2 regions of the Bradyrhizobium huanghuaihaiense genome follow, and region 2 is predicted to be linked to the other one. Evidence: riboswitches for the same ligand, from Rfam matches in the RefSeq annotation. Region 2 holds a riboswitch; the other holds the start of a gene.
What was found. A riboswitch is a leader RNA that binds a small molecule or an ion and turns the genes downstream of it on or off. The one in region 2 is predicted to bind cobalamin.

Region 1: another riboswitch for cobalamin. It lies ahead of N2603_RS07125 (TonB-dependent receptor); the one in region 2 lies ahead of N2603_RS29515 (DUF1636 family protein).

The regions. Positions count from the first base shown of each region.
Region 1 covers NZ_CP104172.1:1,498,715-1,502,951, forward strand. Annotated here, with positions in the region: gene N2603_RS07125 (TonB-dependent receptor) at 1-1,438, opposite strand, end outside; cobalamin riboswitch at 1,546-1,741, opposite strand; gene N2603_RS07130 (amidohydrolase family protein) at 2,654-4,144, shown strand; gene N2603_RS07135 (CobW family GTP-binding protein) at 4,148-4,237, shown strand, end outside.
Region 2 covers NZ_CP104172.1:6,226,413-6,230,649, reverse strand. Annotated here, with positions in the region: gene cobD (threonine-phosphate decarboxylase CobD) at 1-237, shown strand, start outside; gene N2603_RS29525 (cobyric acid synthase) at 226-1,674, opposite strand; gene cobO (cob(I)yrinic acid a,c-diamide adenosyltransferase) at 1,680-2,315, opposite strand; cobalamin riboswitch at 2,356-2,575, shown strand; gene N2603_RS29515 (DUF1636 family protein) at 2,671-3,045, shown strand; gene cobW (cobalamin biosynthesis protein CobW) at 3,042-4,076, shown strand; gene cobN (cobaltochelatase subunit CobN) at 4,076-4,237, shown strand, end outside.

The DNA.
Region 1 (4,237 bases), 4.7 Mb from region 2:
CCGACAACCTGTTCTCGGCGAATAGCGCGTATTGATTGGTTACGCTGCCAAAGCCGGGAACCGTGGGGTTCGGACTGCTGAATATGCCTGGAACGAAGTTGACCGGATTGACGGACGACGAGCCGCCGTAGGGGGAATTGTTGGTGTGGGTAAAATTGATGCTGTTGACGTCGAAGCCTGCGACGAACTCATTGGCCATGCCGAAGACATGCCCGCGGAATTTCGCATCCATGCGATTGCCGACCTGCTGCTGATCGTGAAAAATCTCGATATAGCTGCTTCGGTTGATCAGGCCGGTGGCGAGGTTATAGGCGTAGCTTTCCACGTCCTTCCAGTGTCGCTGGGAGTTCAAATAGTAAAGCGTGTTTTGAACCGAGATTCCATCGGCGATCTGCCATTCGGTCCTCACCTGGTTCCAGCTATCCTGGTAGCGGATGTGGCTGTCGCTGACGTTGTAATTTTTGAAGCGTAGCGATTCATCGAGCCTGCCGTTGATCAGCGGCGTGCCGAAATAGCGCGACGGGTTGCGGTCACCGTAGTCCGTCGACAGCGTCCAGGTGACGTCTTCGTTCTGCTTGATCTGGACTACGGCATGAAGCGCGACGTTCGAGGTGTTGTCGCGATCGACCCAGCCGTCGGACATATTGCCTGTTGCGGTGATCCGGTAGGCGACGTCCTTGTTGATCGGACCGCCGCTGTCCACCGCAATTCGCCGCGTCATGTTGCTGTCCAGCGACACCTCGGCCTGATTGCGGGGGACCCACAATGGTAGTTTCGAAACCACGTTGATGGCGCCGCCGACCGCGCCCGCGCCGTACAACACCGACGCAGGGCCGCGCAGCACCTCGATGCGCTCCGTTGACCAGGTGTCGTACGGAAACGTCACCGTCCCGGCACCGATATAGAGTTGGGTGCCGTCGTACAGCGTCATGACGGACCCGAGGCCCGTGAAGCCGCGGGTATTGAACGAGACGCCGCCATTGCCCGGTGCCGGGCTTGCCGTGAAGCCCGTGGCGTTTTGCGTCACAGCGTCGAGGATGTTCTGCTGGCCGCGTTCGGAGATGGTTTCAGCGGAGATCACCTCCACGCTGGCCGGCGTCTGCAGCCGCGTCAGTCCGAGGCGGCTGCCGGCCGTGCTGGTGCCGGTGAGATTGAGCGTCGGTGCGGCGAAGGCAGGGCCTGTCGAGGCGGTAGGCGGTGCGCCGGTGTTGGCAGCCACGTTGCGTTGCTGGAGCGAACGCGCGGAGCGCGTGGCTGCGCTGCGTCGGGGGCTGCGGGAGCTCGGCCTTGCCGACTGTTGCACGACCACGGGGTCGAGCGTCTCGGTTGGTCTTTCGGCTTGTGCCCAGCCATCGGTCGACAAAACCAGGCAGGAGAATGCAGCTGAAGTTAGAAATGCGCGGCGGAGCCGCGGCGCGAAGATCGTACGGGAGGTCATCAATAGACTCGCGGTAACGTGGCACGTCACCGCGAACGCAGTTTGGCCGCTGTCTCAAGAAGACGGCAGTCCAACACCCACCAGGACACCCCGCCCAATGTGCTCGCGTGTGACCACGACTGACGGCAGGTCTCCTGGCTCGCGGGTCGTTGCCTGTCGCCGCCTTCCCAGGCCCGCAGGCCCAGTGGCGTTTGGCGAAGGCTCACCGCTTACAGTTGCGGGGGCAGCCACGGAGTTGGGGGAATCCCCGCACCGTATTCCCTATTGATCTCCCGAAGGAGAACCGTCGCGGCCACCCTAGTTTTTTTTGCGAAGAGCTGTCAACTAGCTGTCCCGAGGCGGATCAGCATGTCGCACCGTTACCGGCCGACGTGCGGATCGCCCACCGGGCGTCGGGCAAAACAGCTCCAATTGGCATCAACCCCTCTTCACAAAAATATTCCACTTTACCGAAATTCGGATTTGTCGTATGTGTCGCGCATCCCAGCCCACCAAAGGGGCGGTCGTACGTCGTTTCGAGCGCGGGCTGGGATTGCGGTGGACGCGGGCGGCGTTAAAGGCGGACCTTGCGCGTGCAGGGCGAGATGAACCTCGTGAGCATGGTGCGGGCCGCAAAGACGGACGGCGCTCAAGTCCCGTGACGCCTCTGGCGAAGCGGGAGTGTCCGCGTACGGCGAAACCGTGTGGTCCTGGTCGTCGTAGCTACGGTCAAGCCCTGGCGAAGGCGTCATCGCGTCAACCGGCGCGGTGCCGCGACTTTCGCGGAGGCGAGGGAGGCCAGAAGGAACTCGGCTCCCGGGAGAGCGCGGCATAGGCCGTCAGACCATCGCGCAGGGAAGGCCTGGTTTCGGCTGCCCTGTGTCTCCCCTGTGCATTGCGCGTGCATTCGTTCAGCGCAGGGGTCTTATGGGTGCCAGCTGGCGCCCGGTCTTCCCTGCGCCCTTTCTCAAGAGAGGGTGTGAAGCGAAGCACAGCTCGGGCCAAATAAGCCGCGAGGATGCGGGCGTATGCGGATTGGCGAATTGACGCAGCGGCGTTGTTGCGCTCCGGTCCCGATACACGCCCTGCGTTCATGGGCCTCACTTGCAAGCATGCAGCATCGGCATCAGTGGTGGTGGTCGTTCTCCCCAGAATCTGCACTATGCGCGCCGACGTGCCTCCGGAGCTGCTGCCGGGCCTTTGGAGGTTTTTGCAATGGCTTTTCGGAGTGACGAGATGAGCGGTTTGGTGATCAGCGGCGGCCGGGTGGTGGATCCCGCGAGCGGGATGGATGCCATCGGCGATGTGGCGGTGGCGGACGGCAAGATCGCGGCTGTCGGCACGGGTCTCGGCGGCGCCGAGCGGGTGGTCGACGCCACCGGCCTCGTGGTCGCGCCCGGCTTCATCGATCTCCATGCCCATGGCCAGTCGATCCCGGCCGACCGCATGCAGGCTTTTGACGGCGTCACGACGACGCTTGATCTCGAAGCCGGCGTGCTGCCGGTCGGGTCCTGGTATGAGCGCCAGGCGCGGAAGGGGCGCGTGCTGAACTATGGCGCCGCCACCAACTGGGCCTTCGCCCGTATCGGCGCGATGACGGGCTCCAATGCCGAGAGTTCGCTGGAGGCGTTCGGCAATGCCATGCGCGATCGCCGCTGGATGGACAATGTCGCAACCGATGCGGAAGTCGCCGGCATCCTCGAGCGCCTCGCGCGCGGCCTCAACGAAGGCGGCATCGGCATCGGCATCTTGAACGCTTATGCCCCGGGCGCGGGCGTGCAGGAGCTGACCGCGGTGTGCCAGCTCGCCGCGAAGCAGGACGTACTGACCTTTACCCACGTCGCCTTCATGTCGCGCATCGACCCCGAGAGCGCGGTGGAAGCCTATATCCGCCTGATCGGCTATGCCGGCGCCACCGGCGCGCACATGCACATCTGCCATTTCAACTCGTCGAGCAAGACCGACATCGAGCGCTGCCGCGTGCTGGTCGAGAAGGCGCAGGCGCAGGGCCTCCCCATTACGGTCGAGGCCTATCCTTACGGCACCGGCTCGACCGTGCTCGCCGCCGCCTTCTTCAGCGATCCCCAATTCGTCGAGCGCAACGGCACCGGCTACGATTCCGTGCAGCGCGTGACCGACGGCTACCGCTTCCACGACCGCGAGGAGCTGCTCAAGGCACAGGCCGAGGAGCCGTCCTCGCTGGTGCTCTGGCACATCCTCGACACCGAGCACAATGCGCATCACCGCGACCTGCTCGACATGTCGGTGCTCTATCCCGGCGGCGCCATCGCCTCCGACGCGATGCCGTGGACGACGTCGGACGGCAAGACCTACACCGGCGATGCCTGGCCGCTGCCCGACGACGCCACCTCGCATCCGCGCTCGGCCGGCTGCTTCACCAAATTCATTCGCGAATGGGTGCGCGAGCGCAAAGCGGTGTCGCTGCTGGAAGGCGTACGCAAATGCGCGCTGATCCCGGCGGAGATCCTGTCGCAGAGCACGCCTGCGATGCGCGCCAAGGGCCGGCTCACCAAGGACGCGGATGCCGACATCGTCGTGTTCGATTACGAAAAACTCTCGGACCGCGCGACCTTCACGGCGATGAACCGCCCGTCGGAAGGCGTGCGCCATCTCATCGTCAGCGGTCAGCCGCTGATCAGCGACGGCATTCTGGACGTGAACGCGCGGCCGGGAAAACCCGTGCGCCGCCCCGTTGTCGAGGGCTGACCCATGCCGGTCCCCGTTCTCCTGGTGACGGGTTTTCTCGGGGCCGGCAAGACCACGGTCGTGAACCATCTGCTCGCGCATGCGGATGGGCGA
Region 2 (4,237 bases):
CTCGCACGCGACTGCTTACGGCTCGACGCGATGGTGCAGTCGCAAGGCTGGGCGCTGATGGGCGGCACGCCGCTGTTTCGTCTCTACGAGACGCCCGACGCGCTGGCCGCGCAGGAGAAGCTGGCGCGCGGCCAGATCTGGTCGCGGGTGTTCGCGAAAGAGCCGACATGGCTGCGGCTCGGGCTCCCCGGCAGCGAACCCGAATGGTCGCGCCTTGCCGAGGTTCTAGCGCGCTAGCGCCAGCAGGCCTTCGACGTCGAGATGCTTTTCAATGTGGTCGGCGAGGGCCTCGAGTGCGCTCTCGACCCTGATGTGATAGGGCTCGTCGCCCGCGGGAATATCGAGCTTCGCCAGATACGCCTTGCGGAAATCATCCGACGTGAACAGGCCGTGCAGATAGCTGCCCTGCACGCGGCCATCCCTGGAGATCGCGCCTTCCGGCTCGCCGTTCAGTTTCGCGAACGGACGGGCGCGATCGGGCCCGTCGGTGCGACCGATATGGATTTCGTAGGCCTCGATCGGCTGATCGGTCGCGGCGTGTACGGCCGCGACACGCGTCAGCGTCTTCTGCGGGCTCATCACTGTCTCGATGTCCAGAAGTCCAAGCCCCGGTGTGTCGCCTGCTGAACCTTCGATGCCTTCAGGGTCGGCGACGCTGTGCCCGAGCATCTGATAGCCGCCGCAGAGGCCAAGCACATAGCCGCCGCGGCGGTGATGCGCGAGCAGATCGATGTCCCAACCCTGCGCGCGCAGGAAGGCGAGATCGCCGCGGGTGGATTTTGAGCCGGGAATGATCACGAGCCTGACGTCGCCGGGGATCGCTTCGCCCGGACGGACCATGACGAGATCGACGTTCGCCTCGAGCTTGAGCGGATCGAGATCGTCGAAATTGGCAATCCGCGACAGCGCGAGGCACGCGATCTTGCACTGGCCGGGCTTGCGCGCGTCGCTGAGGCCCAGCGCGTCCTCGGCCGGCAACTCGCCGGCGCGCGCGAACCAGGGCAGCACGCCGAGGCCGCGCCACGACGTTTTCTGCTCGATCAGCCTGTAGCCGTCGTCGAACAGCGTGGGATCGCCGCGGAACTTGTTGATGACAAAGCCCTGGATCATCGCGGCATCATCAGGGTCGATCACCGTCTTGATGCCGACGAGCTGGGCGATGACGCCGCCGCGGTCGATGTCGCCGACCAGCACGACCGGAACGTCGGCCTTGCGTGCAAACCCCATATTGGCGATGTCGGCCTTGCGCAGGTTCACCTCGGCCGGACTGCCGGCGCCTTCGACCAGCACCAGATCAGAGCGCGCCTTGAGCCGCTCGAAACTCTCGAGCACCGCGCCCATCAGCGACGGCTTCATCGCCGCATATTCGCGCGCGCGCGCGGTGGCGATGCGCTTTCCCTGCACGACGACCTGCGCGCCGACATCGGTCTCGGGCTTGAGCAGCACCGGGTTCATGTCGGTGTGCGGCTCGACGCCGGCGGCGAGCGCCTGCAGCGCCTGGGCGCGGCCGATCTCGCCGCCATCGACGGTGACGGCCGCGTTGTTCGACATGTTCTGCGGCTTGAACGGGAGCACACGCAGGCCGCGCCGCGTGAAGGCGCGCGCAAGACCGGCGACGATGAGCGACTTGCCCACGTCCGAGCCGGCCCCCTGGATCATCAATGCGCGCGCCATCGAATTCAGAACTCGACGCCGGCCTGCGCCTTGATGCCGGAACGGAACGGATGTTTCACCAGCGTCATCTCGGTGACGAGGTCGGCGATCTCGATCAGCTCGTCCTTGGCGTTGCGTCCGGTGAGCACGACATGCGTCATCTCAGGCTTCTGCGTCGTCAGGAACTCGACCACCTCGGCGATGTCGAGATAGTCGTAGCGCAGCGCGATGTTGATCTCGTCGAGCACGACCATGCGCAAATTCGGATCGAGGATCAGCTCCTTGGCCTTCTCCCAGCCGGCGCGCGCGGCGGCGATGTCGCGGGCGCGGTCCTGCGTCTCCCAGGTGAAACCTTCGCCCATGGCGTGGAACTGGCAGAGCTCGCCGAAATGGCCGGTGAGCAGGCGGCGTTCGCCGGTATCCCAGGCGCCCTTGATGAACTGCACCACCGCGCAAGGGAAGCCATGGGCGACGCAGCGGACGATCATGCCGAAGGCGGAGGAGGATTTGCCCTTGCCCGCGCCGGTATGGACGATGATCAGGCCCTTTTCGCCGCTCTTGGTCGCCATGATCTTGTCGCGGGCGGCCTTCTTCTTCGCCATTTTCTGGGCGTGCCGGGCGTCGGTTTCATCGGCCGTCTGGCTATCCGGTTCAGGCGTCATCTGACGGGGTCCTTCGGCTTGACAAGAGGCGGCCGGGGGCAAATGGTGGCCCGGCGTTGGTTCCTGTCCTATGACAGGCGAAGAGGGAATGCGATAGGGTCCGAATCGGCAAGATTTGGGTCCAAAATGCAGCCGCCCCCGCGACCGTGACCGGAGAGATGCCCGAAGCCACTGATTCCCACCGGAATCGGGAAGGCGGGGATCGAAGGGCAAAACCCTGCTCCGCAAGCCGGGAGACCTGCCAGCGCGGACGAGTTTTGGACCGGCGGACGGGGTGTTCCGCGACGGGGAAGCGGGCCTTCAGGAGAATGGTCCGTGCGCCTCTTCGCTTCCCGCTGTTTATCTGGAAGAGGCGATGACCGTCACACTTCACGTCTGCATCACCTGCCGCGCCGGCCAGACGCTTGGCGAGGGCGAGACGACACCCGGCAAGCGCCTGCATGGCGCGATCCTCGAAGCGGGCGTGCCCGAGGGCGTCAATGTGGTTCCCGTCGAATGCCTGTCGGCCTGCAGCCAGGGCTGCTCGGTCGCGCTCAGCGCTCCCGGCCGCTGGTCCTATGTCTATGGGCGCCTGTCGGATGCGAATGCGCAGGACGTCGTCGCGGGCGCCGCGGCCTATGCGGCCGCGCCCGACGGCCTCGTGCCCTGGCGCAGCCGCCCCGAGATCTTCCGCAAGCAGTCGCTTGCCCGCATTCCCCCCATTGCCGTGTTGCCGGAGGCCGCCGAATGAACTCGCTCGCAAAAGTCCCTGTCACGGTGGTCACGGGCTTCCTCGGCTCCGGCAAGACAACGCTGATCCAGCATCTGCTCAGCAATGCCAACGGCAAGAAGCTCGCGGTGCTCGTCAACGAGTTCGGCAGCGAGGGTGTCGACGGCGAGATCCTGAAATCCTGCGCCGACGCCAATTGCCCCGAGGAGAACATCGTCGAGCTCGCCAATGGCTGCATCTGCTGCACCGTCGCCGACGATTTCATCCCGACCATGGAGCAATTGCTGGCGCGTCCCGTACGGCCCGATCACATCCTGATCGAGACGTCGGGCCTGGCGCTGCCCAAGCCGCTGCTGAAGGCGTTCGACTGGCCTGAAATCCGCTCGCGCATCACGGTCGATGGCGTGATTGCGCTGGCTGATGCCGAAGCCGTTGCCGCCGGCCGCTTCGCGCCCGATCCGGATGCGGTCGAGGCGCAGCGCGCAGCAGACGAGAATCTCGATCACGAGACGCCGCTGTCGGAAGTGTTCGAGGACCAGATCGCCTGCGCCGACATCGTGCTGCTGACCAAGGCCGATCTGGCCGGCAGCGCCGGAATTGAAGCCGCCAAGGCCGCGATCACTGCCGAGATGCCGCGCCGCGTGCCGATGTTGCCCGTCACGGACGGTGCGATCGATGCGCGCGTCATCCTCGGTCTGGGCGCTGCCGCCGAGAACGATCTCGCCGCGCGTCCATCGCATCATGATGGCGAGGAGGAGCACGAGCATGATGATTTCGCATCCGTCGTGATCGATCTTCCTGAGGTTGCCGATATCGAAGCGCTGGTCGCATCGGTGCAGCGCTTGGCGCGCGAGCAGAATGTGCTGCGCGCCAAAGGCTACATCGCCGTCGCCGGCAAGCCGATGCGCCTGCTGCTGCAGGCGGTGGGCGAGCGCGTGCGCCACCAGTTCGACAAGCCCTGGGGCGCGGGTCTCAGGCAGTCCAAGCTCGTCGTGATCGGCGAGCATGGCGACATCGACGAGGCCGCGATCAGGTCAGGACTCGGCATCTGATGCACGTCGTCTTCCGCGAGAGCCGCGGTCTGGAGGAGACCGCGACGCCAAGAGACATCGGCCAGGACCCGGCCGATCTCGTGGTGCTCTCGTACTCGGATTCCGATCTTGCCGCGTTCGCGGCCGGCTGGCGGCGTGGCCGCGACAGCCTGCCGTCGCTG